DNA from 2 places in the Micromonospora sp. NPDC005686 genome. Region 1 is predicted to be linked to the other one. Evidence: predicted binding sites of a transcription regulator. Region 1 holds the regulator's gene; the other holds the start of a gene.
What was found. The regulator HrcA, encoded in region 1, represses chaperone genes, less so after heat shock. The targets are predictions, from matches to a motif close to GGTTNGCACNCTCNNNNNGAGNGTGCNAACC.
Positions count from the first base shown of each region.

Region 2: the regulator HrcA is predicted to act here: its motif matches at 12,394-12,424, upstream of groES (co-chaperone GroES).

Region 1 covers NZ_JBIAIY010000006.1:51,491-66,985, forward strand. Annotated here, with positions in the region: gene ACFYON_RS15510 (GlsB/YeaQ/YmgE family stress response membrane protein) at 2-289, shown strand; gene ACFYON_RS15515 (GlsB/YeaQ/YmgE family stress response membrane protein) at 543-827, shown strand; gene ACFYON_RS15520 (sugar ABC transporter substrate-binding protein) at 1,050-2,342, shown strand; gene ACFYON_RS15525 (sugar ABC transporter permease) at 2,339-3,325, shown strand; gene ACFYON_RS15530 (carbohydrate ABC transporter permease) at 3,322-4,155, shown strand; gene ACFYON_RS15535 (hypothetical protein) at 4,179-5,036, opposite strand; gene ACFYON_RS15540 (enoyl-CoA hydratase-related protein) at 5,138-5,923, opposite strand; gene hemW (radical SAM family heme chaperone HemW) at 5,943-7,166, shown strand; gene ACFYON_RS15550 (DUF4870 domain-containing protein) at 7,206-7,799, opposite strand; gene hrcA (heat-inducible transcriptional repressor HrcA) at 8,032-9,054, shown strand; gene dnaJ (molecular chaperone DnaJ) at 9,127-10,272, shown strand; gene ACFYON_RS15565 (16S rRNA (uracil(1498)-N(3))-methyltransferase) at 10,274-11,008, shown strand; gene ACFYON_RS15570 (SDR family oxidoreductase) at 11,175-11,936, opposite strand; gene ACFYON_RS15575 (histidine triad nucleotide-binding protein) at 12,017-12,361, shown strand; gene ACFYON_RS15580 (serine hydrolase domain-containing protein) at 12,358-13,734, shown strand; partial or broken gene ACFYON_RS15585 (PhoH family protein) at 13,869-14,564, shown strand; partial or broken gene ACFYON_RS15590 (LAGLIDADG family homing endonuclease) at 14,889-15,374, shown strand.
Region 2 covers NZ_JBIAIY010000002.1:654,098-669,592, forward strand. Annotated here, with positions in the region: gene ACFYON_RS07020 (ABC transporter ATP-binding protein) at 1-1,725, shown strand, start outside; gene ACFYON_RS07025 (DUF4142 domain-containing protein) at 1,799-2,536, opposite strand; gene ACFYON_RS07030 (ROK family protein) at 2,636-3,811, opposite strand; gene ACFYON_RS07035 (ABC transporter permease) at 3,841-5,100, opposite strand; gene ACFYON_RS07040 (ATP-binding cassette domain-containing protein) at 5,097-5,909, opposite strand; gene ACFYON_RS07045 (sugar ABC transporter substrate-binding protein) at 6,014-7,117, opposite strand; gene ACFYON_RS07050 (MauE/DoxX family redox-associated membrane protein) at 7,518-8,075, shown strand; gene ACFYON_RS07055 (hypothetical protein) at 8,072-8,623, shown strand; gene ACFYON_RS07060 (hypothetical protein) at 8,631-8,930, shown strand; gene ACFYON_RS07065 (hypothetical protein) at 9,008-9,583, shown strand; gene ACFYON_RS07070 (hypothetical protein) at 9,580-9,966, shown strand; gene ACFYON_RS07075 (hypothetical protein) at 10,018-10,275, shown strand; gene ybaK (Cys-tRNA(Pro) deacylase) at 10,418-10,897, opposite strand; gene ACFYON_RS07085 (methyltransferase domain-containing protein) at 11,079-12,302, opposite strand; gene groES (co-chaperone GroES) at 12,557-12,871, shown strand; gene groL (chaperonin GroEL) at 12,942-14,585, shown strand; gene ACFYON_RS07100 (sulfite oxidase) at 14,707-15,495, shown strand, end outside.

The sequences.
Region 1 (15,495 bases):
CGTGGAGTTGACCGTCTGGGGCATCATCACCGCGCTGGTCGTGGGTCTGATCGTCGGCGCGCTGGGCCGGCTGGTCGTGCCGGGCCGGCAGAACATGCCGATGTGGCTGCACATGGTGATCGGCGTCGGCGCGGCGCTGCTGGGCACCGTCCTGGCCCGCGCGCTCGGCATCGCCACGCAGACCAGCGGCATCGACTGGGCCGAGCTGGCCGTGCAGGTCGTGCTCGCCGCCATCGGTGTGGCGCTGGTGGCCGGCGTCGGCCGCCGCCGCAGCGTCTCGCATCACTGATCCACGCACCACGCGCCTCGACGGGCGCCCGGCCGTATCGGCCGGGCGCCCGTCGGCGTATTCGGCGCATTGAACCCTGTCGGTGCGCCGGGTGCGCCCACCGCGCCGGGTTTCGGGGAGAAGCAGCAGGTCAGGGTACGTCTGAACAATTCGTCATCGGAGCCGGTTTGGATTTCGGGGCGGTCGGGAACTTAGCGATCACGACAGTAAACACACGAGAACGTGTGACCGGATCTTAAGGAGGAGGGCGACCATGGAGCTCACCGTTTGGGGCATCATCACCGCGCTGGTCGTGGGTCTGATCGTCGGCGCGCTGGGCCGGCTGGTCGTGCCGGGCCGGCAGAACATGCCCATCTGGCTGCACATGCTGATCGGCGTCGGCGCCGCGCTTCTGGGCACGATCGTCGCCCGGGCCTCCGGCTTCGCCAACACCGCCGGCATCGACTGGCGCGAGCTGATGCTGCAGGTGCTCTTCGCCGCGATCGGCGTGGCCCTGGTGGCCGGCGTCGGCCGTCGCCGCAGCGTCTCGCGCTACTGACCCCGCACCACGCGCCTCGACGGGCGCCCGGCCTCACCGGCCGGGCGCCCGTCGGCATGTGTGGGCTCCGAACAGCCCGGCCGGCATCGATGCCGACCGGGCTCCGGCTGCGATACGGTCCCCTGTGCCCTCCGTCACGCACACCCCCTGTTGTAAAGGAAATTTTCCTACTAAGGTGCGGCGGAGAAGGTTAGTGCCAAACGGCCCTGAGGGAGATATGGCGTGAACAGGTGGAAGCGGCTGGCTCCGGTCACCGCCATCGTGGCGTCGGCCGCGTTGGTGCTGACCGCGTGCGGTGGCTCCGGCGACGACGACAGCGCCGCCGACAACAGCAAGCTCACTGTGTGGATGATGGGTGAGGGCGGCGACGCCCAGACCACGTTCCTCGACGGCGTCGAGGCGGAATTCAAGAAGAAGCACCCCGAGACCGACGTCGTGGTGCAGTACATTCCCTGGCTCGAGGCGCCGAAGAAGTTCCAGGCTGCGCTCGCCGGTGGTGAGGGCCCGGACGTCACCGAGCTGGGCAACACCGAGACCCAGGGCTGGGCCGCGCAGGAGGCCCTGGCCGACGTCTCGGACAAGTTCGGCGGTTGGTCCGAGGGCAAGGACATCCTGCCCGACCTGGTCAAGAACGCCCAGCTCGACGGCAAGCAGTACGGCGTGCCGTGGTACGCCGGCGTGCGTGCCGTCTACTACCGCACCGACTGGTTCGCCGAGGCCGGCGTCAAGCCGCCGACGAACTGGGAGGAGATGGTCGCGGCCGCGAAGGCGGTCCAGGCCAAGAAGCCCGGCACCTACGGCATCGCCCTGCCCGGCAACTCCGAGCTGCCGTTCTACTCCTTCCTCTGGGGTGCCGGCGGGGAGATCGCCACCAAGGAGGGCGACACCTGGAAGTCCGGCTACAACACCCCCGAGGCGCAGAAGGCGGTCAAGTTCTGGACCGACCTGGTGACCGTGCACAAGGTCGCCCCGCCGGCCGCCGCCGGGTGGAACGAGGTCGACGCCCGTACCCAGTTCGCCACCGGCAAGGCCGCCATGGCGTTCGCCGGTAGCTGGCAGGGCGGCGCGATGAAGAAGGACAACCCCGACATCGAGAAGGTGTGGGGCACGTTCCCGATCCCCGGTCCGGACGGCAAGGCCGCCCCGGCGTTCGCCGGCGGCTCCGACATCGCCATCTGGAAGGACAGCAAGCGGGCGGCGCTTGCCTGGGACTACATGACCGTGCTGCTGAGCAAGCAGAAGGACAAGGAGTTCGCGAGCAGCCTCGGCTTCTTCCCGGTCTACCAGGACCTGGTCAGCAGCGGCGACTACGCCAACGACAAGGTGATGGCCGCGTTCGCCACCGCCATCCAGAACACCAAGCTGACCCCGCTCACCCCGAAGTGGGTCGAGGTCAGCCGGACCAAGACGGTGACCCAGGCGATGAACAGCTCGGTCATCAAGGGGCAGAAGACGGTCGAGAAGGCCACCGCCGACGCGGCCACCGAGATGGAAAGCATCCTCAACGCCAAGTGACCACGCTGACCGAGGTCACCGGTGAGGCCGCCGCGCGGGAGACCCCCGCGCGGCGGCGCCGCCGCCGGGTGGACCACCTTCCGTACCTGCTGCTCCTGCCCTGCCTGGCGATCATCGCCGTGCTGCTGCTCTGGCCGCTCGGCCAGGTCGTGTGGATGTCCTTCCACAAGCTGGACAGCGTCCGGCAGCTGCGCGGCGACCGCGAGTGGCCGTGGGTCGGCCTGGCCAACTACGCGCAGATCCTCGGCGACCCGTTCTTCCGTACGGTGCTGCGCAACACAGTGCTGTTCGCGCTCGCCAACGTGGCGCTCACGATGATCCTCGGCACCCTGGTCGGGCTGCTGCTCAACCGCCTGGGCAAGAAGATGGCCACGTTCGTGGCGAGCTGCGTGATGCTCGCCTGGGCCACCCCGGCGCTGACCGGCACGATCGTCTGGAAGTGGATCTTCGACGACACCAGCGGCCTGGTCACCTGGCTGTTCAACAAGCTCCCCGACGGGCTCTCCACCGCCCTGTTCGGGCGTAGCGACTGGACCGGGTACGGCTGGTTCAACGACCCGCTGCTGTTCTTCGCCATCCTGACGCTCGTGGTGGTCTGGCACTCGTTCCCGTTCATCGCGGTGAGCGTGCTGGCCGGGCTCAAGAGCGTGCCGACGGAGTTGCAGGAGGCGGCCCGGGTCGACGGCGCCGGGCCGTGGAAGGTGTTCTGGTCGGTGACGTTCCCGGTCCTACGGCCGGTCTTCGGCATCCTCGTGGTGCTCTCCACGATCTGGGACTTCAAGGTCTTCACCCAGCAGTTCGTGCTGGCCGGCGGCACCCAGGACCGGTCGACGTTCATGCTGTCGATCTACTCGTACGCGGAGGCGTTCTCGCCACCGCCCAAGTACGGCCTCGGCTCGGCCATCGCGGTCATCCTCACCGTGATCCTGCTCGTGGTGACCGCCCTGTACGTCCGCATGGTGCTGCGGCAGGAGGACGAATGACGAAGAAGATCGCCCTCAACGGCGCCGGCCTGCTGGTCGCGCTCTTCGCCGCGTTCCCGGTCTACTGGATGGTGGCGACCTCGCTGAAGCCCAACCGGGAGATCTTCTCGTCCACCCCCCGCCCGGTGCCGGCGGAGCCGACGCTGGAGCACTACCGGGAGATCCTCACCGGCAACCTGATCCCGGGCGTGACGTTCGCCGACTTCTTCCTCAACAGCGCGCTCGTCGCGCTGGCGACGGTGCTGCTGAGCGGGCTGGTCGCGCTGCTCGCCGCGACCGCCGTGGCCCGGTTCCGGTTCAAGCTGCGCACCACGTTCCTGATCATGCTGCTGGTGGTGCAGATGATCCCGCTGGAGGCGCTTGTCATCCCGCTGTTCCTGATGATCCAGCGGCTCGGCCTCTACAACACGCTGCCCAGCCTGATCCTCACGTACCTCGGCTTCTCGCTGCCGTTCGCGGTCTGGATGCTGCGCGGCTTCGTCGCGGCGGTGCCGAAGGAACTGGAGGAGGCCGCCGCCATCGACGGGGCCAGCCGGGCCCAGACGTTCCGCAAGGTGCTGTTCCCGCTCGTCGCGCCCGGCCTGGTCGCCACCAGCATCTTCTCGTTCATCACCGCCTGGAACGAGCTGATCTTCGCGTTGACCTTCATCAACGACCAGCAGAAGTACACGCTGCCGGTGGCCATGACGTTCTTCTTCGGCCGCGACGACACCGCCTGGGGCTCGGTGATGGCCGCGTCCACGCTGTTCACCCTGCCGGTGATCGTGTTCTTCCTGCTGGTGCAGCGCCGGATGGTCTCCGGCCTGGTCGCCGGAGCGGTAAAGGGCTGAGCGCCGGGGCGATCCGGCGCCGGTCAGGCGGCGAACACCTCGGCGCGCACCTCGGTGGCGGGGTCGCCCTTCACCCGGGCCCAGGAGCCCTGCTCGGCGGTCCATTCCAGGTTGCCGAAGCGGACCTTCTTCACGCCGTGGTCGTCGGCGTGCGAGACCAGCCAGTGCGCGTACCGCCAGCCGTTGCGATCGTCACCGGCCGGCACGGTGAGCGCGGTCAGGTCCGTCGCCGTGGGCAGCTGTGGCAGCCCCCAGTCCAGTGACAGGCTCTCCAGCACGGCGCTGGCGGCGGCCGGGCCGCGCATCGTCGGCGGTGAGGAGACGGTGCAGGCCACCGCGCCGGTCGCGTGGCCGAGCAGCGCCCGGGTGAGGACCTCCGACTCGTCCGACCACTTCTCGTACGCCTCGGGGAACGCCGACCGCTGCACCCGCTGGGCGGCGTCGGTGACCCGCATCCGCTCCCAGCCCTTGACCTTCTTCAGCGCGGCGTAGAACTTGTTCGCCGCGTACCGCGGGTCTTGGATCTCCTCCGGGGTGCCCCAGCCCTGGCTCGGGCGCTGCTGGAACAGGCCGAGCGAGTCGCGGTCGCCGTGCGCGATGTTGCGCAGGTGCGACTCCTGGTACGCCGTCGCCAGCGCCACCACCACCGCCCGCTCGGGCATCCGGCGCTGCATCCCGATGGCCGCGATCGTCGCCGCGTTCGCCATCTGGTCGGCGCCGAGCACCACCTCGCCGTCCGCCCTCACGGTGCAGGTCCGGCTGGCCAGCGGCAGCCGCAGGTGCTCACCGAACTGCTTGGTCACGACATAGACCGCGAGCAGTGCCAGCACGCACACCGCCACACCGGCCGCCACGATCGCCCCTCGCGTCCGCACCCGCACCCCCTGTCCCGACAGTCCGACAAGCGTACGTCCCTCCGCCGGCGCGGGCCTCGGCCGACCGGCGGGCCCCAAGATCGCTCATGTGGGGCCCGCCGCACAGCTCAGTCGCCGGCGGGCACCCAGGCGGCGGGACGCTTCTCCCGGAACGCCATCACGCCCTCGCGCCCTTCGTCGGAGAGGAAGTACCCGGTGGAGAGCGCGGCCAACTCGGCGATCTCGGCCCGCAGGTCGGGCCCGGCGGGCCGGCGCAGCAGCTCCTTCGCCCCGGCCAGCGCCCCCGGGGCGCCCTTGACGAGCGAGTCGCAGTAGCGGCCGACGGCGGCGTCCAGCTCGCCGGCCGGCACCGCGGCGGTGACCAGGCCGATCTCGGCGGCGCGGCGGCCGTCGAACGTGTCGCCGGTCAGGTACAGCTCGGCGGCCGCCCGCTGGCCCAGCCGGGGCAGCACGGTCGCCGAGATCACCGCCGGGATCACCCCGATCCGCACCTCGGTGAACGCGAACGTCGCCTCCTGCGCGCAGACCGCCAGGTCGGCGGCGGCGATCAGGCCCAGCCCACCGGCCCGGGCCGGCCCGGCCACCTTCGCCACCACCGGCTTCGGGCATTCCCGTACCGCCACCAGCACGTCGCCGAGCATCCCGGCGGGCACGGTGCCGCTGGCGTACGCGGCGGCGGTCTCCTTCAGGTCGGCGCCGGAGCAGAAGACCGGGCCGGTGTGGTCGAGCACGATCGCGCGTACCGCGTCGTCGGCGACCGCGTCGGCCAGCCCGGCCAGCAGCTGGGTCATCAGGGGTGTGGAGAGCGCGTTGCGGTTGTGCGGGCTGTCCAGGGTGAGGGTGGTCACCCCACGGGTCGTGGCGACTCGCACGAGAGCGTCCGGAGAGGTCATGCCGGGCAGACTAGTGGCCATGCCCGGCGTCCTTCCAGAAGGCGAACCCGTCCCGCGCGACGGATCGCTGCCCGCCACCGCCCGTCGCGCCGTCGGCGCGCGCGGCTTCGGCGTGTACGTCCACGTCCCGTTCTGCGCCTCCCGGTGCGGTTACTGCGACTTCAACACGTACACCGCCTCGGAGCTGGGCGGCGGGGCGAGCCGGGAGACGTACGCCGACTCCGTGCTGGCCGAGCTGGCGCTGGCCGCCCGGGTGCTGGGCGACTCGCCGCCGCAGCGGGTGGACACCGTCTTCGTCGGCGGCGGCACGCCCACCCTGCTGCCCGCCGACGACCTGGCCCGGATCCTCGACGGCATCGACCGCGTCTGGGGGCTGGCCGCCGACGCCGAGGTGACCACCGAGGCCAACCCCGAGTCGGTGAGCCCGGAGTCGCTCAAGACGCTGCGGGCCGCCGGCTACACCCGGATCTCGCTGGGCATGCAGTCCGCCGCGCCGGGCGTGCTCGCGGTGCTCGACCGGCGGCACAGCGCGGGCCGGGCCACCGCAGCCGCCCTGGAGGCCCGCGACGCCGGGTTCGAGCACGTGAACCTGGACCTGATCTACGGCACGCCGGGGGAGACGGCGGAGGACTTCGCCGCCTCGCTGGCCCAGGTGGTCGACGCCGGGGTGGACCACGTCAGCGCGTACGCCCTGATCGTGGAGGACGGCACCCGGCTGGCCGCGCGGATGCGCCGGGGCGAGCTGCCGTACCCCTCCGACGACGTGGCGGCGGACCGCTACCTGGCCGCGGAGGACGCGCTCGGCGCGGCCGGGTTCTCCTGGTACGAGGTGTCGAACTGGGCCCGCTCGGCGACGGCGGCGTGCCGGCACAACCTGCTCTACTGGACCGGCGCCGACTGGTGGGGCCTGGGCCCGGGGGCGCACAGCCACGTCGGCGGCGTGCGCTGGTGGAACGTCAAGCACCCGAGCGCGTACGCGGCGCGGCTGGCCGAGGGCGCCTCACCCGCGCTGGCCCGGGAACTGCTCACCCCGGACGAACAGCACATGGAGGACGTGATGCTGCGGGTGCGGCTCGCCTCCGGCCTGCCGCTGGACGTGCTGGACGAGCCCGGCCGGGCGGGCGCCGAGCGGGCCCGGGACGCCGGGCTGCTCGACGCCGGGGCGTACGCGCGAGGGCTGGTGGTGCTGACGCTGCGCGGACGGCTGCTGGCCGACGCGGTGGTACGTGACCTGCTGCCGTGACCGGCACCGGCCGGCCGCCCCCTCGGCCGGCCGGCGGTGTCACTTGATGAAGTTGAAGGTCATCGGGTAGCGGTAGAGCACGCCCTCGTTGGCCTTGACCCCACCGATGATCCCGAAGATCAGCGGCACCAGCCAGACCAGCATCGGGACGAAGAACAGGATCCCGCAGGTGACGACCGTGATCACCCAGGCGAGCACGCTGGCGATGGTCCAGGTGATCTGGAAGTTGAGCGCCGAGACCGCGTGGGCGCGGACGGTCGGCGACTGCTGGCCGCGGACCATCATCGCGATCAGCGGGGCGACCCAGCCGAGCAGGCCGCCGCCGACGATGACGCCGGCCGCGCCGCCGAAGTGCGCCACCAGGGCCCACGTCTTCTCGTCGCTGTTGGCGTACGCGGCGGGGCCGTACCCGGCACCGGCCGGGTAGCCGGTGTCGTAGCCGGGCGAGCCGCCCGGCGGGGGGTAGCCGCCCGGAGGCGGATAGTCGCCGGGCGGGGGATAGCCGCCGGCACCCGGAGCCCCGGACAGTGGGGCGGTGGGCGGTTCGCTGCCCGGCGACGAGCCGTACGGCGCCGACGGGTCGGGTTGGGGTCCGTAGTCCCCTGCCCCCGGAGGGCGAGGAGGTTCAGTCATGGTCGCCACGGTAGGTGCACGGGTCAACTCGCACCAGAGCGACACAGACCGACGATGACCGGCCGTTCGGGCCGATCGGGCGGAGCCGGGTGACGGGCCGCACCGCAGGTCCGTCAGACGATCGTCGCGTCTGCGGGGGTGCCGACGTAGACTGGCACTCGCTACAGTCGAGTGCCAGCCGCCCGGCGGATGCCGCGTGCCGGCCCGACCGAGGTGCGTCAGGAGGTGGGACATGGGTCTCGACGACCGCAAACTCGCCGTGCTGCGCGCGATCGTCGAGGACTACGTCGCCACGCAGGAGCCGGTGGGCAGCAAGGCCCTGGTCGAGCGGCACCAGCTCGGCGTCTCGCCGGCCACCGTGCGTAACGACATGGCGGTGCTGGAGGAGGAGGGCTACATCCGGCAGCCGCACACCAGCGCCGGCCGGGTGCCCACCGACCGCGGCTACCGTCTCTTCGTCGACCGGCTCTCCCGGGTGAAGCCGCTGAGCCCGGCCGAGCGCCGGGCGATCGAGCGCTTCCTCGTCGGCGCCGTCGACCTGGACGACGTGGTGCACCGCACGGTCCGGCTGCTCGCGCAGCTCACCCGGCAGGTCGCCGTGGTGCAGTATCCGAGCCTGGCCCGCTCCAAGGTGCGCCACCTGGAGCTGGTGCCGATCTCCACCACCCGGCTGATGGTCGTCATGATCGCCGACACCGGCCGGGTCGAGCAGCGGCTGGTCGAGCTGCCCGCCCCCGTGCCCGCCGACGACGTGACCGACCTGCGCAAGCTGGTGAACGAGAAGCTGGTGGGCAGCCAGCTCGCCGAGACGCCGCCGCTGGTGCAGGCGCTCGTCGAGGAGTCCGCGCCGCATCTGCGCCCGGCCATGACCACGCTCTCCACAGTGCTGTTGGAAACCCTCGTGGAACGGCACGAGGAACGCCTCGCGCTGGCCGGGCAGGCCAACCTCACCCGGGGTGGCCTGCTCGACTTCCAGGGCTCGCTGCGGCCCATCCTGGAGGCGCTCGAAGAAGAGGTAGTGCTGCTCAAGCTGATCGGCGAGACGGAGCCGAGCACCACCCGGGTGCTCATCGGCGACGAGAACGAATTCGACAACCTGCGGGCCGCCTCGGTGGTCAGCACCGGCTACGGACCGGGCAGCACGATCGTCGGTGGGCTCGGCGTGCTCGGGCCGACCCGGATGGACTACCCCGGCAATATCGCCATGGTCCGGGCCGTGGCACGCTACGTGGGCGAACTGCTGGCCCAGAACTGACAGTCAGGGCCGACGGCCGGTTCCGGCCGACGACCGGAGCGACGCGAGACGAACATGAGGACACCTAACGCAGTGGCCAGGGACTACTACGGCATTCTCGGCGTGAGCCGGGACGCCTCCGACGACGAGATCAAGCGTGCCTACCGCAAGCTGGCGCGGCAGTTCCACCCGGACGTCAACCCGGACCCGGAGGCCCAGGAGAAGTTCAAGGACATCAACGCCGCGTACGAGGTCCTCTCGGACGACCGGAAGCGGCAGATCGTCGACCTGGGCGGCGACCCGCTCGCCCCGGGCGGCGGTGGCATGGGCGGCCCGGGCGGGCCCGGCGGAGCCGGTCCGTTCGTCGGCTTCCAGGACATCATGGACGCGTTCTTCGGCGGCGCCGCGGGCGGCAGCCGGGGGCCCCGGCCCCGTACCCGCCCCGGCGCGGACGCGATCCTGCGCCTGGAACTGGACCTCAACGAGACCGCGTTCGGCGTTGAGGCGCCGATCACCGTCGACACCGCTGTGCTCTGCACCACCTGCTCCGGCGCCGGCACCGCCGCCGGCACCCACCTGGCCACCTGCGAGGCGTGCGGTGGCCGCGGCGAGGTGCAGTCGGTGCAGCGGACCTTCCTCGGCCAGGTGGTCTCCGCCCGGCCGTGCACCGTCTGCCAGGGCTACGGGACCACCATCCCGCACCCCTGTCCGACCTGCGCCGGTGACGGCCGGGCGCGTACCCGCCGCTCGCTGACCGTCAAGATCCCGGCCGGGGTCGAGGACGGCATGCGGATCCGCCTGGCCCAGCAGGGCGAGGTCGGCCCGGGTGGCGGCACTGCCGGTGACCTCTACGTCGAGATCCACGAGCGGCCGCACGACGTCTACTCCCGCAAGGGCGACGACCTGCACTGCCGGGTCACCGTCCCGATGACCGCCGCCGCGCTCGGCACCCGGCTGACCATCAAGACGCTGGACAGCGAGGAGACGGTCGACGTCAAGCCGGGCACCCAGCCCGGCAGCACGCTGCGGCTGCGCGCCCGGGGCGTACCGCACCTGCGCGGCACCGGCCGGGGTGACCTCTACGTGCACCTGGACGTGCGTACCCCGACCAAGCTGGACGCCGACCAGGAGCGGATGCTGCGCGACTTCGCCAAGACGCGCGGCGAGGAGGTCGCCGAGCTGACCAAGCAGGGCGGCTTCTTCTCCCGGATGCGCGACGCCTTCAACGGGCACGCCTGAGGTGTCCGCGCCGCTGTTCCTGGTCGAGGCGCTGCCCACCGGTGACACGCTGACGCTGGACGGCCCGGAGGGCCACCACGCGGCCACCGTGCAGCGGCTGCGCGTCGGCGAGGAACTGCTGCTCGCCGACGGCCGGGGCGGCACCGCCGCCGCGGTGGTCACCGCCGTCGGCCGCGGCACGCTCGACCTGCGGGTCACCAGCCGGGGGTACGCGGACGCGACGGTGCCCCGCCTGGTCGTGGTGCAGGGCATCGCCAAGGGCGACCGGGGTGAACTCGCCGTGCAGGCGATGACCGAGGTCGGGGTCGACGAGATCGTGCCCTGGGCGGCCTCCCGCTCGGTCGCGCAGTGGCGCGGCGAGCGGGGCGAACGGGCCCGGCAGAAGTGGGTGGCCACCGCCCGGGAGGCGGCCAAGCAGGCCCGCCGCCCGTGGCTGCCGGTGGTGGCGGGCGCACCTGACGAGTCCACCGCCTCGGTGGCCCGCCGGATCGCCGGTGCGGCCGGCGCGTTCGTGCTGCACGAGGGCGCCCAGGACCGGCTGACCACAGTCGACCTGCCGGCGGCCGGCGAGATCGTGCTCGTGGTAGGCCCGGAGGGCGGCATCGCCGACCACGAGCTGGCCACCTTCGCCGACGCGGGCGCCCGCCCGGTCCGCCTGGGCCCGACGGTCCTGCGCACGTCCACGGCAGGCGTGGCAGCCCTGACAGTCCTGGCCACCCGCCTGACCCACTGGTAACCCGCCCGCCCGGCTGTCTTGCCCGCCGCGCCCGCGCGCCCTGCCCTGCGCGCCGATCTTGCAGTTGCGGCCCCTGCTATGTCCCGTTAGGGCGTTTTGGTAGGGCCAAAACTGCAAGATCGCGGAGCCGGGGGGCGGGTTGACGGCGGCGAGGGCCGGGGGCGGGTCAGGAGCGGAGGTAGGAGGCGCCGTTCAGGTCGATGATGGTGCCGGCGGCCCACTCGGCCTCGGGGCTGGCCAGCCAGTGCACCGCCGCGGCGATCTCCTCGGGCCGGGCGACCCGGTGGAACGGCGACTGGGCGCGCACCGCCTCGCCCCGCTCGGCCTTCAGGTGCTCGTTCGTCATGTCGGTCTCGACGAAGCCGGGCGCCACGCAGGCCACCCCGATGCCGTACGGCGCCAGCGCCACCGCCAGTGACTGGGCCATCGCGTTCATCCCGGCCTTGCTGGCCCCGTACGCCGGGTTGGCCGGCTCGCCCCGGAACGCGCCCCGGGACGAGACGTTGACGATCCGGCCCCCGCGTTCGCGCATGTGCTGCGCGGCGCACCAGGCGGCGTTCGCGGCGCCGACCAGGTTGGTGTCGAGCACCTCCCGCCACCGCGCCCGCCACTGCTCGTAGCTGCTCTCGAAGACCGGGTGCGGGGGATCGGCCGGCCCGAACACGCCGGCGTTGTTCACCAGCACGTCGAGACCACCGAGCCGCTGTGCCGCCTCGTCCACCATGGCGCGTACCGCGTCGGGGTCGGCCAGGTCGGCGCGGACCACGACGTGCCCGTCGCCGGGCAGTTCGGCGCGCAGCCGCTCGGCCAGCTCGGCCGAGTCCCGGTGGTGGATCGCCACCCGGTCCCCGCTCGCGGCGAACGCCCGCGCCACGGCCCGCCCGATGCCCCGTGAGGCGCCCGTCACCAGCGCCGCCCGTCCCGTCATGGCGGCCATCCTGCCGCACCGGGCCGGTCCGTCCGGCGGTGCCCCCGCCGCGCTCGGCACCCTCTCCTTACACTGCTGCGATGGACTGCCTCTTCTGCCGGATCGTCGCCGGCGAGATCCCGGCCACCATCGTCCGCGAGACCGCCACCACGCTGGCCTTCCGCGACATCGACCCGAAGGCGCCCACGCACGTGCTGGTGATCCCGAAGGAGCACTACGCGGACGTGGCCACGTTGGCCCAGGGCGCACCCGAGCTGGCCGGCGAGGTGCTCCAGACCGCCGCCGTGGTGGCCGAGGAGGAGGGCCTGACCGTGGACGGGTTCCGGCTGATGTTCAACACCGGCCCGTACGGCGGCCAGGAGGTCTTCCACGTGCACGCCCACCTGCTCGGCGGCGCGCCGCTCGGCCCGATGCTCTGCCGATGACCGACGTGTCCGACCGGCTCGGCCGGATGGTGCGCCAGGCCCAGGCCACCGGACGGATCCCGGCGGTGTCGGCTGCCCTGCACCGGGCCGACCGGCCGCTGTGGACCTGCACCGTGGGCGACACCGGCAACGACACCGCGCTCGGGCCGGAGACGGTGTTCCGGATCGGCTCGGTCACCAAGACCTTCACCGCGGCGCTGGTCATGCAGTGCCGCGACGACGGCCTGCTCGACCTGGACGACCCGATCGGGCGGCACCTCGACCTGCCCGCGCACGGCGACGCGACGGTACGCCGGCTGTTGTCGCACACCGCCGGCCTGCAACGCGAGCCGCACGGCGACGTGTGGGACAGCCTGCGCGCCCCGGCCGTCGACGACCTGCTGGCCGACCTGGCCCGGGTGGAGCGGGTGCTGCCCACGGGCCGGCGCTTCCACTACTCCAACCTCGGCCCGGCGCTGCTCGGCGAGGCTGTCGCCCGCCTGCGCGGCGGCACCTGGGCCGAGGTGCTGGCCGATCGGGTGCTCAGCCCGCTCGGGCTGACCGCCACCGGCCCGGACCCGACCGGGCGCGCCGCGACCGGGTTCCTGGTCGACGCGTACTCCGACGAGGCCCACCCGGAACCACCTGCCGACTTCGGCGCGGTGGCCCCCGCAGCGCAGCTCTGGAGCACCGCGACGGACATGGCCCGCTGGGCCGCGTTCCTGGCCGACCCGGCGGCGATCGACCCGAACGGCGCGGTGCTCGCCGCGACGACCGTCGAGGAGATGCGCTGGCCGCTCACCCCCACCGACGAGTCGGTCTGGTCGGCCGGCTTCGGGCTCGGGCTGATCCTGGTCCCGCAGCCGGAGCGGGTGACCCACGTGGGCCACGACGGCGCGATGCCCGGATTCCTCGCCGCCGTCTACGGGCGGTGCGGCGGGCAGGGCACCGCCGAGGCGATGGGCGTCGCGGTGCTCGGCTCGTCCGGCACCGGCGTGGAGGTGTTCGACCTGTCCCACCGGCTGCTGGCCGCCGCCGCCGAGCACGACCCGGCGGAGATCGAGCCGTGGCGTCCCGGCCCGCCCGTCCCGGCCCACCTGCGCCGCATGCTCGGCCGCTGGTGGGGCGAGGGCTTCGAGTACGTCTTCTCCTGGCACGACGGGACGCTGCGGGCGCGGGGCGCGGACGACCCGGCCGGGAGGCCGCCCGCCGTGTTCGCGCCGCTGCCGGACCGGCCGGACGTGTTCCGCACGGTCTCCGGCCGCGAGGTGGGGGAGCTGCTGCGGCTGACCCGTGACGAACGCGGCGTGGTGGTGCGGATGCACTGGGCGACCTACCGCTTCACCCGAACCCAGGAGACCTTCGACGGGTACGACTTCCGCGCCGGTGGCTGACCGCCGGGCACCCGAAATGGGCGCGGTGCGCACGCTGCCGACCCGATACGATGGAGGTGACCGTACGCCGTCGCCAGCAGGGCCCGGCACCCGAGTAGCGGAGAGCAGGTGGCGCAGGGCCGACGGCCCGACCTATGACCGGCACCCCACCTCCCGGCGCGCCGCGTGTGCAGACCAGGATCACGGTCCCCGACCAGAAGATCATGGTGAACCTGCTCGGCGCGGGCGACGAGATCCTGCGGCTCGTCGAGCGCTCGATCGACAGCGACGTCCACGTCCGCGGCAACGAGATCACCATCACCGGCGCCCCCGCCGACAACGCCCTCGCCGAGCGCCTCTTCAGTGAGCTGCTCGAACTGATCGAGAAAGGCGAGACCCTGACCACAGACGCGGTACGGCGTACCGTCGGCATGCTCGAACAGGGCGGCGCCGAGCGGCCCGCCGAGGTGCTGACGCTCAACATCCTCTCCCGGCGCGGACGCACCATCCGCCCCAAGACGCTGGGCCAGAAGAAGTACGTCGACGCGATCGACGCGCACACCATCGTCTTCGGCATCGGCCCGGCCGGTACCGGCAAGACGTACCTCGCCATGGCGAAGGCCGTGCAGGCGCTCCAGGCCAAGCAGGTCAACCGGATCATCCTGACCCGGCCGGCGGTCGAGGCGGGGGAGCGGCTGGGCTTCCTGCCCGGCACCCTGAACGAGAAGATCGATCCCTACCTGCGCCCGCTCTACGACGCGCTGCACGACATGCTCGACCCGGAGACCATCCCGAAGCTGATGGCCGCCGGCACGATCGAGGTCGCGCCGCTGGCGTACATGCGCGGGCGGGCCCAGCCGTACGACGCCCGGGTGCTGACCCCGGAGGGCTTCCGGCCGTTCGGCTCGCTCCAGGTCGGTGACCTGGTCATCGGCTCGAACGGGACGCCCACGCCAGTGATCGGCATCTACCCCCAGGGTGAGAAGCAGGTCTACCGGGTCACCACCCAGGACGGCGCGTCCACGCTCTGCTGCGGCGAGCACCTGTGGACCGTAGCCACGCCGGACGACAAGCGTCGCGGCCGGCGGCGCACGGTCGAGACGCAGGAGATGATCGGCAAGGAGTGGCGAGGCCACACCCGTCGCTACGAACTCCCGCTCGTCGCGCCGGTGCAGATGGAGCCGCGGGCGGTTCCGCTCGACCCGTACGCGCTCGGGCTGCTGCTCGGCGACGGCACGATCTCGTCCCGCGCCACGCCGGCCTTCTGCACCGCCGACCCGGAGTTGGCGACCGCGCTGGAGGAGGCGCTCGTCGACATCCAACTGGTCCGCAAGGGTGACTACGACTACGTCCTCCGGCATGTCAACGGGCACCGCGGCGGCGTGATCGTAGCGAACCCGGTGACGGTGGCCGTCCGCGAACTGGGGCTGGCCGGGGCCACCTCGGCCACGAAGTTCGTCCCCGAGGTGTACAAGAACAACAGCGTCGGCGTCCGGCTGGCGGTCCTGCAAGGGCTGCTGGACACCGACGGCGGGCCGGTCACCCAGGCCGGGCGCACGTGCCGTGTGCAGTACTCGACCACTTCCCCCCGGTTGTGCGACGACGTGGTCCACCTGGTCGAGTCGCTCGGAGGGGTGGCCACAGCGCGGGTTCGTCCGGCCGAGGGACGCAAGCCCGGTCTGGCGAAGGGCCGGCCGGTTCCGTACCGGTCCGACGCCTACGTCGTGGAGATCCGGCTACCCGCCGGTGTCGCGCCGTTCCGCCTGTCGCGTAAGCGCCGGC
Region 2 (15,495 bases), on a different contig from region 1:
GACGGCGCCCAGGTCCGCCGGTACGCGCGGGAGCTGATCCGCCGTCACCCGCGCGGCCTGGCCGCCGTGCTCGGCCTGCACGCTCTCGCCGCGGGCGCCGGACTCGTCACTCCGCGCCTGCTCGGTGACCTGGTGGAGGGGATCTCCCAGGGCATCGCCGCGACGACGGTGGACCGGGTCGTGGCGGCCATCGCCGCGTTCGTGGTGGTGCAGGCGGTGCTGGTCCGCTTCGCGCACCTGGCCTCGGCCCGGCTCGGTGAGCGGGTGCTCGCCGAGCTGCGGGAGGAGTTCGTCGACCGGGTGCTCGCGCTGCCGCTCGCCACTGTGGAGCGGGCCGGCACCGGAGACCTGCTCACCCGCACCTCGCGGGACGTCGCCGCGCTGTCCCGCACGGTCCGGTTCGCCGGGCCGGAGACGCTCATCGCGGCGCTCACCGTGCTGCTGATCCTCGGCGCGCTGGTGCTGACCGGCCCGCTGCTGGCGCTGCCCAGCCTGCTGTCGGTGCCGGTGCTGTGGGCCGGCACGCGCTGGTACCTGCGCCGCGCGCCGCAGGGCTACCTTCGGGAGAACGCCGCCTACTCGGACATCACCGACGGGATCAGCGAGACGGTCGAGGGGGCGCGGACCACCGAGGCGCTGGGTCAGGCGGCCCGCCGCCGGGCTCGCGGCGACGCGGACATCCGCCGGTCGTACGCCGCCGAGCGCTACACGCTCTACCTGCGGACCGTGTTCTGGCCGGTGGCCGAGTTCGGCTACCTGGTGCCGATGGTCGCGACCCTGCTCATCGGCGGCTGGTTCCACCTGAAGGGCTGGGCCAGCCTCGGCCAGGTCACCGCCGCCACGCTCTACGCCCAGCAGCTCACCGACCCGATCGAGCGGCTGCTCGGTTGGCTGGACGAGTTCCAGGTCGGCGGCGCGTCGCTGGCCCGGCTGCTCGGGGTGGCCGCCGAGCCGGACGAGCGCTCGCCGGCACCCGCCGCGCCGGCCCGGACCGCCGGTGCGGGCCGGCTCGCCGCGTACGACGTCCGGTACGCGTACCGCCCGGGTCACGACGTGCTGCACGGCGTGACGCTGGAGCCCCGGCCAGGGGAGCGACTGGCGATGGTCGGCCCGTCCGGTGCGGGCAAGTCGACGCTGGGCCGGCTGCTGGCGGGCGTGCACGCGCCGAGCGCCGGCACGGTGACAGTGGACGGCCGCCCGCTCGCCGGCATGTCCCTGGCCGAACTGCGTACCCATGTCGCGCTGGTCAGCCAGGAGCACCACGTGTTCATCGGCACGCTCGCCGACAACGTGGCGATGGTCCGGCCGGACGCCGATCCGGCGCGGGTACGCGCGGCGCTGGCCGCCGTCGACGCGCTGGACTGGGCGCTGGCCCTGCCGGACGGGCTGGACACGCCGGTCGGCGCGGGCGGCCACCCGCTCACCCCCGCGCAGGCGCAGCAGCTCGCGCTGGCCCGGCTGGTGCTCGCCGACCCGCACACGCTGGTGCTGGACGAGGCCACCTCGCTGATCGACCCGCGGGCGGCGCGGGCCCTGGAACGCTCGCTGTCGGCGGTGCTGCAGGGCCGCACCGTCATCGCCATCGCGCACCGGCTCTTCTCCGCGCACGACGCGGACCGCGTGGCGGTGGTCGCCGACGGCCGGATCACCGAGCTGGGATCACACGACGAACTGGTCGCGGCCGGTGGCTCGTACGCCGCGCTGTGGCGTTCCTGGCACGGCTGAAAGGCGCGACGGGCCCGGCTGAGGACACGCGACGGGCCCCGGCCGACGTGCCGGGGCCCGCTCGACGGCCGGGTCAGGAGCGGCGGGCCAGCCGCCAGGTCGCGTACCCGCCGGTGCCGAGCGCGATCAGGAACACCGCCCACACCACGCCGGTGCCGACCTGGAGCCCACCGCCGCTGCCCACGTTGGCCTGGGCGGCGGCGACGAGCGAGTCGCTCTGCGCGGGCGGCAGCGCGGCCGGGGGCAGCTGCTGCCAGCGGACCAGCCCGGTGCTCTCCAGCATGGTCATGTGGTCGTTGACGAACGTGTTGGCGTCCTCGGCCAGCTTGCGCACGATCGGGTCGCGGGTGCTGGCCCGGACCGCGCCGATCACCGGGAAGATCTTGCCGTGGGCGACCCGCAGCCGGGTGACGAAGATCTGGTCGAACCGGCTGCCGGTGGCGTTCTGCATCTCGGTCAGCCACCCCTTCTGCTCGGTCGTCGGATCGGTCGGCAGGGTGGCGCCGAGCTTGTTGGCCGCCTCGACCACCAGTCGGTCCAGCTCCGCGTGCTGCTTGGCGATCTCCGCGCCTACCTCGCGTACCCGGGCGGACTGGCCCTTCTCAGCCGCCATCTGCCCGGCCGGCATCTCCCACAACCCGGCCAGCCGTACGCCGTTGAGCAGCGTCATGTCGGCGGCGTTCATCTGCACGCCGGGGTTGGGCGCGGCCTGCGCCGTCCCGGGAACGACGCCGAGCCCCGCGCCCAGCGCGGCGAGCAGCAGTACCACCCGGTGCGCCAGCTTGCGGCGTGCGGATTCCAGCGATGCCATGGTTGCGGTGCCTCCTCGGTCCGGACCGGTACGCGGGGTGCCGTGGACGGCCGCGCAAGCCGGCGCCCGTCCGCACACTGGTACGGATCGGTGGGCCGATCAGTTCAGCGGGTCGGCGAGGAGTCGTTCGAACGCCAGCTCGGCGGCGCCGATCAGCGCCGCGTCGTCACCGAGCTTCGGGGTACGCAGCCGCACGTGTTCCAGGCACGCGGGCAGCCCGTTGGAGTTGAGCCGGCTGCGTACCTGCGCGGCGGAGGCCAGGTAGAGGTCGCGCATGGTGCCGCCGAAGATCACCATCTCCGGGTTGAAGATGTTCACCAGGTTCGCCACGCCGAAGCCGAGCCAGTCGCCGGCCTGCCGTACCGCGGTCTGGGCCCGGGCGTCGCCGCGGTCGGCGGCGTCGAAGAGGGCGAGCAGGGCGTCCCGGCCGCGCGCCTCGGACCTTCCGGCGGCGCGCAGCAGCCCGTGCTCGCCGATCTCGGTCTCCCAGCAGCCGCGCCGGCCGCAGTCGCAGCGCGCCCCGCCGCGGACCACCACCATGTGGCCGACCTCGCCGCCGTAGCCGCCGTGCCCCCGCAGCCGCCGGCCGCCGGCGATGATGCCCGCCCCCACGCCGACGTCGCCGTAGATGTAGATGACGTTGTCGCAGCCGACCGCCGCGCCGCGGGCGTGCTCGGCGTACGCGGCCACGTCGGCCACGTTGCCCACCGTGATCGGTACGTCTATCCCCAGCTCGACGGCGAGCGCCGCGCCGATCGGCTCGTCCACCCAGCCGGTGGTCGGGCTGAGCCGGACCAGCCCGTCCTCCCGGCGGACCATGCCGCACACCGCCACCCCGGCGCCCACGCAGACCGCGTCCGGCGGCACCGACTGGTGCATCTCCTTGACCGCGCCGGCGAGCAGCGGGGCGGCCTCCCCGGCGACCAGGCTGCGCGGCCGGTCCATCTCCCGGCGGTCGAGCACCTCACCGCCGAGCCCGACCCGGGCGGCCCGCAGCCGGTCCACCTCGACGCTGTACGCGTACGCGTAGACCCGCTCCGATTCGGGCCGGACGACGAGTGACGGTCGTCCGGCCCGGCCGGTCTCCTTCGGCGTCCCCTCGCTGACCAGACCGGCGCCGGCCAGGTCCGCGGTCAGCGCGCCGATGGTGCTGCGGTTGAGCCCCAGCGCGGTGGTCAGCTCCGCCCGGCTGGTGGCGCCGTGCACGTGCACGTAGCGGAGCAATGCGCCCAGGTTCTGCCGCCGGATCTCGTCCTGACTGGGACCTGCGCGCATTGCCACTGCCATTGTTTTCCGTACCCGGGTCAGCGGTTGCCGGTGGCGGCGGCCCGCCGACGCGACAGCGCGTCGATGGTCGCCGCGGCGAGCAGCACCACGCCGGTGACCACGTACTTGACGCCCGAGCTGTATCCCATCAGTCCCATACCGTTGTCGATGACCGCGACCACCGCGCCTCCGAGCACGGCGTCGAGGACCCGGCCCTTGCCGCCGAAGAGGCTGGTGCCGCCGATCACCGCCGCGCCGACGGCGTAGAGCAGTACGTTACTGCCCCCGGTGTTGGGGTCGACCGAGTTGCCCCTGCTGGCGGCCACGATGCCGCCGATGGCCGCCATCGAGGAGCAGATGACGAAGACGGAGATGCGAATCCGGTCGACGTTGATGCCGGCCCGGCGGGCCGCCTCGGCGTTGCCGCCGACCGCGTAGATGTGCCGCCCGTAGCTGGTGCGCTGGAGCACGAACGTCCAGACGATCAGCAGCACCGCGATGATCGGCACCACGATCGGCACGCCCTTGAGCGAGGTGATCAGTACGTTGCGGCTGCGCTCCAGGTTGAGCACGTAGACCGCGACGCCGAGGACCACGGCCAGGCCGCCGATCCGGGCGGCGACCACTGTGATCGGGTCGGTGAGCAGGCCACGGGAGGCCCGGTTGCGGTGCCGCAGCAACTGCACGGCCGCGTACCCGGCGACGGCCACCGCGGCCAGCGCCCAGCCCAGCGCCGGGGTGAGGTTGCGGTTGGCGATCGCGACGAGCACGTCGTCCCGGATCGCGATGTTGGCGCCCTCGTCCATCAGCGTGAGCACGACGCCCTGGAAGGCGAGGAACCCGGCGAGCGTGACCACGAAGGAGGGGATGCCGACCTTGGCGACCAGCAGGCCCAGCACGGTGCCGATGACCAGGCCGGTGCCGATCGCGGCGGCCACCGCCACGTACCAGGGGTAGCCGAGCACGGTGACCACGTTGGCCAGGATCGCGGCGCAGACGCCGCTGGCGAAGCCGGCGGAGAGGTCGATCTCGCCGAGCAGCAGCACGAAGACCAGGCCCATCGCGATGAGCGTGACAGCCGCGCCCTGGGTGAACAGGTTCGCCAGGTTGCCGGCGGTGAAGAACGACGGGCGGGCGATCGAGAAGCCGACCGCGAGCGCCACCAGCATGACCACGGCGGGCAGCGCGCCGATGTCGCCGCCGCGTACCCGGCGCCAGTAGTTGTTCACGTGGCTGCTCATGGTCGGTGTCGGCGCGACGCCGGCCGGGCCTTCCTTCTTCACGACGGTGGCGGTCATCGGACTGCTCCTGGAGTGGTGTCGGCGGGCGCGGCGCCGTTGCCGCCCGGCTCGCCGGCGAGGCCGATGCTGCCGGAGCGGCCGGCGGTGATCAGCTCGACCACCTGCGAGTGGGTGATGTCGGTGGTCTTCACCTGGGCGACCATCTGGCCGAGGTAGAGCGCGGCGATCCGGTCGGAGACGGCGAAGACGTCGTTCATGTTGTGCGAGATGAGCACCACTGCCAGGCCGTTGTCGGCCAGCCGGCGGACCAGCTCCAGCACCTGGGCGGTCTGCGCGACGCCGAGCGCGGCGGTCGGCTCGTCCAGGATGACCAGCCGGCTGTTCCAGAGCACGGCCTTGGCGATGGCGACGGTCTGCCGCTGGCCGCCGGAGAGGCTGGCCACGTGCTGGCGCAGCGACTTCACGGTACGCACGCTCAGGCCGGCGAGCGTCTCGGCGGCCATCTGCTCCATGGTCGGCTCGTCGAGCACGATGCCGCTGCGCTTCTCCCGGCCGAGGAACATGTTCTGCACGATGTCGAGGTTGTCGCAGAGCGCGAGGTCCTGGTAGACGACCTCGATGCCGAGCGCGGCGGCGTCGCGAGGGCTGTTGATGGTCACCGGCCTGCCGTCGAAGAGGAACTCGCCGGAGTCGGTGGGATGGATGCCGCTGATGCACTTGACCAGGGTCGACTTGCCGGCGCCGTTGTCGCCGACGAGCGCGGTCACCTCGCCGGGATGCGCGGCGAAGGCCACGTCGCGCAGCACCTGGACGGGACCGAAGCTCTTGTCGATCCCGCGTAGCTCCAGCAGGGGGGTTGCGGACACGGGGTTCTCCTTTGGGCGGAGGGAGGTCTCGGATCCCGTCCGGCGCGGGCGCCGCCCGGCACGGAGTTCTCCCGTGCCGGGCGGCGCCGCCTGAGGCGGGTGGGTCAGCTCACGCCGGCGTCGGTGCAGAGCTTGGTGAAGGCACCGGTGCAGAGCTCTTCCTTGGTGATGTAGCCGTCGGCCACCACGTCCTTGACGGACTCCTTGAAGATGGCCTTGGGCTCCAGCAGCACGGCCGGCACGTCCCGGTTGCCCTCCGGGTCCTTAACCGTCTGGCCGGTGTCCTTCTTCTCACCCTTGGCGAGCGCGATGGCCAGCTCGGCGGCGGCGTCCGCCTCCTTCTTGACCGCCTTGTAGACGGTCATGCACTGGTCACCGGCGAGGATGTTCTGCAGGCCCTCCTTGGTGGCGTCCTGACCGGTCACCGGGACCTTGCCGTTCAGCTTGTTCTTCTTCAGCACCGAGATGGCCGCGTTGCCCAGGCCGTCGTTGGCGGCCAGCACGCCGTCGATCTTGCCGCCGGCCTTGGTCATCTGCTGCTCGAAGATCGTGGCGGCCTGCGCGTTGTCCCAGGCGGGTACCGGGTCGTCGGCGACCTTGGTGTACTCCTTCGAGTCGAACTTCGGCTTGAGCACCGAGTCGTACCCGTTCTTGAACAGGGTGGCGTTGTTGTCGGTCGGCGAGCCGTTGAGGTACGAGATCGACGGGTTCTTGACGCCCTTGTCGGTCAGGCACTTGCTCAGGCCCTCGCCCTGGAGCTTGCCGACCGCCTCGTTGTCGAAGCTGACGTAGTACTGGGCGGAACCGCCCAGGGTCAGCCGGTCGTAGTCGATGGTCGCGACGCCCTGCGACTTGGCCTTGTCGAGCACGGCCTTGCCGGTGCCGGAGTCCAGGTTGACGATCATCAGGACGTTGACGCCGCTGGTGATCATCTGGTCGGCGATGGTCTGGAACGCGGTCTTGTCGTTCTGCGCGTTCTGGATGTCGGACTCGACGCCGGCCGCGTCGAACGCCGCCTTGAGGTACTTGCGGTCCGCGCCCTCCCAACGGGCGGAGGACTTGCTGTCCGGCAGGATCACGCCGATCTTCGGCTTCTTGGCGTTGGAGCCGCCGGCCTCGTCGGACGAACCGCCGTTGTCACCACAGGCGGCCATGGTGCCGGTCGCGAGAAGACCGACGGCCGCGAAGGTGAGGAAGCCCTTGCGCATGTGCAGGGTCCTTTCGGAGGTGGGGGAGTGGTGATGTTTTGTTGTGTCCGGCAACGTATTCCCCGCTCTCCATGCATCGCAAGACTGTCGAGGTCAGAAGTTTGTTGGCGGCGGTAACAATTCCGCAACGTCGGCGACACGCCCGCCCTGTGGGGGCGGCTCCTCGCGGATTCCGGCGCCGCGTGACGGGTGGCGTGGCGGGCGGGGGCGCGGCGCCAGGGTCGGGCCGGAGCGCCACATTCCGTGACAGTCTCTTGACGCGCTGCGAAAGTTCCACGAAGATCCCGTTATACATCGACAGGCGTTCACGTTCTCCTCCGTATGGGAGCGCTGTCGACGCGGCTCACGGGGGTGTCTTCATGCGTGTCGAATCCTGCTCCGCACATGACAGGTCGCGCCGGTGAGCGCCGCCGAGCTCCTCGCCACCATGTCGATCTGCCTGGTCTCGGCGGTCCTCGTCTGCTCCGGCCTCGGCAAGCTGGCCGCGCCCAGGCACGCCCGCCAGCTCTTCATGGCGCTCCTGCCGGTGCGCCGCGGCACGGCCCTCTCGCTGGTGCGGGCGGTCGCGGTCGTCGAGGCCGTCGTCGGTGCGGCCCTGCTCGTGCCGGCCGGCCGCCCGGCCGCCGCCGCGGCGACCGCCGGCCTGGGGGCCGGCTTCGCGGCGGCCGGTCTCGCGGGTCGACAGCGCGGGACGACGTTGCCCTGCGGATGCTTCGGTCGGCCCGAGGGTCGTCCGCTGGGTGTGCGGAACGTCCTGATCGGGCTCGCGCTCGTGGGCTTCGGCGCCGCGCTCCTGCTCACCTCGCCGGCGGCCCTCCCGGCCGACCGGATGGCCGTCGTGGCCGCGAGTCTCGTCGCGGGCATGGCCCTGCTGTTGTGGCGCGGCATGGTCGTCGACCTGGTCCGGCCCCGGACGCGCCCGGCCGGCGCGGAGCTGTCTAAGGAGATCGCTGGATGAGTTACCTCTTCGGGTTCGGGTTGCTGGTGGTCGCGGGCGCCGTGGTGGTGCTCTTCGCGATGCTGGGCGAGCTGTACGCGCGCTCCGGCGGCATGGAGGGCGCGGGCGCGCCCGGCGGCGGCAGCGGCACCGTCCGGTTGCTCGACGGAGCCCGCGTCGGGTCGCAGCCGGAGCGCTGGCCCGCCGGTCTGGCGGAGGTCGCCACGGCGGACCTGCGGGTGGTGCTGGTGTTCAGCACCTCCTGCAACAGCTGCGAGAAGGCGGCCGGCGAGGTCGGCGACCTGGCCGACACGCGTGACTTCGCGGTCCTGATCTCGACGATCGACCAGGAGCGCGGCGAGGACTTCATGAGCCGACACGAATTGGCGGGACTTCCGCACCACATCGACGTGGGCGGTGAATGGGTGGCGGAAGAGCTGGGCGTGATGACCAGCCCGTCGGCGCTGGTCTTCCGGCACGGGCGCCTGGTTTCGGCATTGTTGTTCACCGATATGGCGGCGCTCAGCGCCGCCGTCTTCCCGGTCAAGGAGGCTGTGGGGAATGAATGAGGAAAAAATGACGGCGACAGGCCGTCGCGGGGGTAGCCGGCGAGGCTTCCTCGCGAAGATCGGCGTCGCCGGCCTGGTGGCGTCGGGAGCGGTCTTCGCCCGCTCGACGCCGGCGATGGCTGGCAACTACCAGTGCTGCAACCTCGTCTACGTCCCACCGAACATCTCGTACTCGACGTGCAGCTCGGCCAAGTACAAGTACATCTGGTACTGCTCGGTCAACGCCTACCTGCACTGCAACTGCTGCGAGAAGAAGACCAGCTCGGGCAGCATCACCGGATCCGCCGCCCACTGCCAGTACAACTGAGCCCGCCGATGGTCGTCTGGCTCGTCGTCGGCATCGCGGGAGCGGTGCTGCAGATTCTCAGTCCTTGAGGCCTCTCCATGGCTGGGGTCGCCAGCCCAATGTTGAGGCGGAACGTATCTGAAGGACTTCGATTCCTGGCGGGCCTCGCGGTCGGCGGACTCGTCGCCGGAATGGTGCTCGCCGTTCCGGTCTACCTGATCGGATCGGCGGTCGGGGAACTGGTCCCCGAGACATGGCGGGTCGTGGCCCTCGTCGCGCTCGCGGTGCTGTTCGGCGTCCTGGATCTGCTCGACCGGACGCCGCACATCTGGCGACAGGTGCCGCAGCGACTGGTCCGGAGCCTGCCGGCCGGCACGCTCGGGGTGGTCTGGGGGATCGACCTGGGTCTGCTCTTCACCACGCAGAAGACCACGTCGCTGATCTGGTTGGCCACGGCGGGCGTCGTGCTTGTCGCACCCGGATCCGCGCCGTTGGTGCTGGTTGTCACGGCCCTCACCGTGACCCTCCTGGTCACTCTCTGGAGCCTGACCAGGAAGGCCGCCGAGATCGAGGAAAGGAGTGACCGGCTATGGGTGAGTCGGGTTCGACGGGTCTCCGGAGCGGCGATGCTGCTGCTGGCGGCAGCCCTCGCCGTGACAGTCGTTTCCCCGTGACCCCCACTCTGGAACCCGACACGACCCAGGGTCAGGTGGTGATCACCAGGTTCCACTGCGGTGATCTGGTGCGCGTGCTGGTCGTCCTGCTGCTGCATCTGCGGGTGAAGCGGGACGTCCGTCGCCATGCCGAGGGCTTCCTCGGCATCAGGCTGCTCGTGCGGTGGCGGGAGCGGACGGTGTGGAGCATCTCGCTCTGGCGGGATCTCGACAGCGTCTACTCGATGGGCGGGGTGTCCAGGCACGTCGCCGCGTCGAGGGTGCCCGCGAAGCTCGGCGTCACCACCAGTTGCGACATCTTCTGCCACGTCGGTGAGTGGACCCGGGTCATGTTCGGCGGCGGCAGGTGTCCGTCCCGGCCCGGCGGACGCTCCGGAGATTGATGTCCGAACACATCTGAACAACAGGTTCTGCTAATCGGGAGGAGTCCCAGAATGCCTTTGCCAACCGACCGCGGCGTCGTGGTCATCGACGTCGAGGACGACGGTACGCGCACCGTGCGCATCTGTGCGGAGGTCGTCAACGGCGCACCCGTCGACGTCTTCGCGGAACACCACGGCGCCGTGCACGTCCGCGTGCACAACGACGTCCCGATGTTCACCCAGGGGCGGCGTAGCGTCTCCAAGCGGATCGCCGAGGTCTACGACGACAACGGCACGATCAACGTCGGCCGGGTCCGCGGCGCAGCCTGATCCGTCAATCGGCGCGGGGGACGGGCCGGTCGTGCCGGAGGCCGGTCCTCCGCGCGTTTCCGTTCTCGGTGTTCCCCGTCCCGCCGACGGGCGGACAGCGGGGCGGCCCGCGCACCCGACAGCGGGGCGGCCTGCGCGTCCGTCACCGGGTGGACAGCGGAGCGACCTGCGCGTCCGTCAACGCCAACAGGTCGGTCGGGGCCAGCTCGACCTGGAGCCCGCGCCGGCCCGCCGAGACGTAGACGGTGGGATGGGCGAGCGCCGACGAGTCCAGCACCGTGGGCAGCCGCCGGCGCTGGCCGAGCGGGCTGATCCCGCCGCGCACGTAGCCGGTGGCCCGCTCGGCCACCGCCCGGTCGGCCATGGCCGACCGCTTACCGCCGACGGCCGCGGCGAGGGCCTTGAGGTCCAGTTCGCCGGTGACCGGCACGACCGCCACGGTCAGCGCGCCGTCGACCTCGGCGACCAGCGATTTGAACACCCGCTCCGGCGGCACTCCCAGCGCCGCCGCGACCAGCGCGCCGTAGTTCGGCGCGTCCGGGGAGACGTCGTACGGATGGGTGCTGTGCGCGATCCTCCGCTTCACCAGCAGCGCCGTCGCCGGAGTGCCCTGTCCCGCCATGACCGTCACGCTAACCGGGCGCGGCGCGGGTGGGCGAGTCGGAAACACCCGCGCCCCGAGGCGCGGGACGGCCGGCGCGTCGGGTGCGGGCAGGGCCGCACCACCTCGTCGGACGGCAGCCCGGCCGGTCGGCGCCTGCCCGACGGTCCGGTCGGTGCCTGCCCGACGGGCCTATCGGCGCCTACCCGACGGGCCGGCAGACCAGCACCGTCGGCGCGCCGGCCACCCGGGTCAGCACCAGGCTGGCCCCCGCGTCGCCGGCCAGCCGCAGGTCGCGGCGCAGCTTCTCCGGCTCCAGCGCCGACCCGCGCTTGAGGATCTCCACCCGGCCGACCCGGCGCTCACGCAGCAGGGCACGCAGTCGCTTCAGCGAGAACTGCAGCACGTCGGTGATCTCCAGGCAGCGGCCGAACGGGGTGGTGCGGGCCTCGTCGGCGTACAGGTAGGCGATCGACGGGTCGGCCAGCGTGGCGTCGAGGGTGGTGGCCAGTTCGGCGACCAGGTGCGCGCGTACGACTGCCGGGTCCGGGTCGTACAGGAACCGCCGGACCGGTCCCACCGCCGCCTCGGCCGCTCCGGTGCCGGTGAGGTGATAGGAGGGGACCCTTTTACTACCGGAGGCGTTAACAAGGGGCCCTTCCTTCTGGCGCAGCAGTGTGGCGCGGCGGGGGACCTCGGCCAGTTCGCCGCACCAGAGCGCGGCCTCGACCAGGTCGCCGTCCACGCTCACCCACTCCGCCTCGGCGCCGGCCGGGATCAGCGCGTGGTCCAGCCCGGGCGCCACCTTCACCACGGTGCGCGGCACGCGTGCGGCCAGGGCGGTGACGAAGTCCCACGGCGGCGAGTAGGCGTTCGGGTCGAAGACGCGCCGCCCGGTGCCGGCCCGCCGCCGCGCCGGATCGCAGAACACCGCGTCCACCCCGGTCACGTCGAACGCCGTGGCGTCGCCGCACTCCACCGTCACCAGATCCGCGAGCCCGGCCGCCTCGGCGTTCACGGCGGCCATCGCGGCGGTCACCGGGTCGGCCTCCACCGCGTACACCCGGATGCCGGCGCGGCCGGCGGCGAGCGCGTCGGCCCCCAGACCGCATCCCAGGTCCGCGAGCGTGGTCACGCCCGCGGCGCGCAGCCGTGCGGCCCGCCGGTCGGCGACGGCGCGACGGGTGGCCTGCTCCAGCCCCGCCCGGGTGAGGAACATCCCGGCCGCCGCGGCGCCGAACTTGCCTGCTGCCCGGCGGCGCAGCTCCGCCTGGGTGAGCGCGGCGGCGGCGAGGTCCCCGGGCATCCCGGCCGAGCGCAGCGCGGCCGCCGCCGCCAGCGGGTCGCCGCCGGCCACCCGCCCGGCCGCGGCGAGCGCCGCCGACCCCTCGGGGGTACGCAGCGCGGCGAGCTGGTCGAGGTCCACGCGCCCATTCTCCCGGCCCGGTTCGCGGGCGACACGGAGGGCGACGTGCTGGCACTCTCCTTGACGGAGTGCTAGCCGAGGAATAACCTGCGATTAGCACTCTCACCCTGAGGGTGCCAACGCCCGAGCCTCGTGCCCGGGGGTTGAGCGCCAGGCGGACCGGCACCCGCGACGACGGCCCCGCCCGGTGGCATGTAGCAGATTGACGCTGGTCGGCGTGCCGACCGGCAACGACACCAAGTACCCGGGAGGGTATGCCCGTGACTACTGCGACCAAGGTTGCGATCAAGCCGCTCGAGGACCGCATCGTGGTCCAGGCGAACGAGGCCGAGACCACCACCGCCTCGGGCATCGTGATCCCCGACACCGCGAAGGAGAAGCCGCAGGAGGGCACCGTCCTCGCTGTCGGCCCGGGCCGGATCGACGACAAGGGCAACCGCGTGCCGATCGACGTGAAGGTCGGCGACACCGTCCTCTACTCGAAGTACGGCGGCACCGAGGTCAAGTACGCCGGCGAGGAGTACCTGGTGCTCTCCGCCCGCGACGTCCTCGCGGTCATCGAGAAGTAAGCAACCGATCAGTGTCGTTGCCCCGGTCCGGCTCGCCGGGCCGGGGCAACGTCGCTTCGAAGGGATACTGATGGCGAAGATCCTCAGCTTCTCGGACGACGCCCGGCACCTGCTCGAGCACGGTGTCAACGCCCTCGCAGACGTGGTCAAGGTCACCCTCGGCCCGCGCGGGCGCAACGTCGTCCTGGACAAGAAGTTCGGTGCGCCCACGATCACCAACGACGGCGTGACCATCGCCAAGGAGATCGAGCTCACCAACCCGTACGAGAACCTCGGCGCGCAGCTGGTCAAGGAGGTGGCGACCAAGACCAACGACGTCGCCGGCGACGGGACCACCACCGCGACCGTGCTGGCCCAGGCCATGGTCCGCGAGGGCCTGCGCAACGTGACCGCCGGCACCAACCCGACCGGCCTGAAGCGGGGCATCGACGCGGCGGCCGCCAAGGTCTCCGAGGCGCTGCTCGGCAAGGCCGTCGAGGTCTCCGGCAAGGAGTCGATCGCGCACGTCGCCACCGTCTCCGCGCAGGACGCCGCCATCGGTGAGCTGATCGCCGAGGCGATGGAGAAGGTCGGCCGCGACGGCGTCATCACCGTCGAGGAGGGCTCCGCGCTCACCACCGAGCTGGAGGTGACCGAGGGTCTCCAGTTCGACAAGGGCTTCATCTCGCCGAACTTCGTCACCGACCTGGAGGCGCAGGAGGCGGTCCTGGAGGACCCGTACATCCTGATCACCACGCAGAAGATCTCGGCGATCGAGGAGCTGCTGCCGCTGCTGGAGAAGGTCCTCCAGAACAACAAGCCGCTGCTCATCGTCGCCGAGGACGTCGAGGGCCAGGCCCTGTCGACGCTCGTGGTCAACGCGCTGCGCAAGACCGTCAAGGTCTGCGCGGTCAAGGCCCCCGGCTTCGGCGACCGCCGCAAGGCGATGCTCCAGGACATGGCGATCCTGACCGGCGCCGAGCTGGTCGCCCCGGAGCTGGGCTACAAGCTCGACCAGGTCGGCCTGGAGGTGCTCGGCAGCGCCCGGCGCGTCGTGGTCGACAAGGAGAACACCACTGTGGTCGACGGTGGCGGGCAGGCCGCCGAGGTCGCCGACCGGGTCGCCCAGATCCGCAAGGAGATCGAGGCCTCCGACTCCGAGTGGGACCGGGAGAAGCTGGCCGAGCGGCTGGCGAAGCTCTCCGGCGGCATCGCCGTGATCAAGGTCGGCGCGGCCACCGAGGTCGAGATGAAGGAGCGCAAGCACCGCATCGAGGACGCGATCGCCGCGACCAAGGCCGCGGTCGAGGAGGGCACGGTTCCGGGTGGCGGCGCCGCCCTGGCCCAGATCCTGCCGGTGCTCGACGACGACCTGGGCTTCACCGGCGAGGAGAAGGTCGGCGTCTCGATCGTGCGCAAGGCGCTCGTCGAGCCGCTGCGCTGGATCGCGCAGAACGCCGGCCACGACGGCTATGTCGTGGTGCAGAAGGTCATCGCCCAGGAGTGGGGCCACGGCCTCGACGCCGCCACCGGTGAGTACGTCGACCTGGCCAAGGCCGGCATCATCGACCCGGTGAAGGTGACCCGCAACGCGGTCAGCAACGCCGCCTCGATCGCCGGCCTGCTGCTCACCACCGAGAGCCTGGTCGTGGAGAAGCCGGCCGAGCCGGAGCCGGCCGCCGGTGGGCACGGCCACTCGCACGGTCACGGCCACCAGCACGGCCCGGGCTTCTGACCCGAGTACGGCCCGACGTCAGGGCACACCGCCGACCCGGTGGTGTGCCCTGACGCGTATCTCCTTACGGAACGCTGACGGAGTTGGCAGCCGTACCGGCGGGTCGATCAGACTGGATGCCGTGAGCACTCTCTCCCGCCGCCGGGCGGCGCTGGCCGGTGTCGTCGCCGCGGTGGTGGCCCTCGGCGCCGCCGAACCCGTGGCGGTCCTGACCGGCCCTCGGTCCGCTCCGCTCGTCGCCGTCGGCGGACTCGTCGTCGACCTGGTGCCCGAGCCGCTCAAGCAGTTCGCCATCGACGTCTTCGGCACGTACGACAAGATCGCCCTGCTGGTCGGGACGGCGCTGCTGCTCGTCGCGTTCGGGGCGCTGCTCGGCCTGGCGGCGGCCCGGCGGCTGGTGCTCGGCCTGGCCGGCGTCGCCGCGTTCGCCGTGCTCGGCGTCGCCGCCGCCCTGACCCGGGCCGGCGCGAACGTGTTCGACGCGCTGCCCTCGCTGCTCGGCGGCGGACTCGGCGCGCTGACGCTGTGGGCGTTCGTGGCCGGCCCGCTGGGTGCCGGCCGGGCACGCCGGAAGCCGGCCGGGCGCGACGCGGCCGACGCCGCGGACCGGCCCGTGCCGCCTCCGGCGGTCGCCGCGCTCGCCCGCGAGGGGGAGACCCCCGGCGGCTGGGAGCCGGTCCGGCACGACGACGACGCGGAGTCGCGGCGGCGGTTCCTGCGCGGTGCGGGGCTGCTCACCGGCGCGGCGGCGGTGGCCGGGCTGGGCGGGCACTGGCTGGCCGGCCGGCGCGGCGTGTCGGCGGCCCGGGAGGCGGTGACACTGCCCGCCCCGGCCGCGCCCGCCCCGCGGGTGCCGGCCGGAGCGGACCTGTCGTTGTCCAAGCTCGCGCCGTACGTCACGCCGAACCGC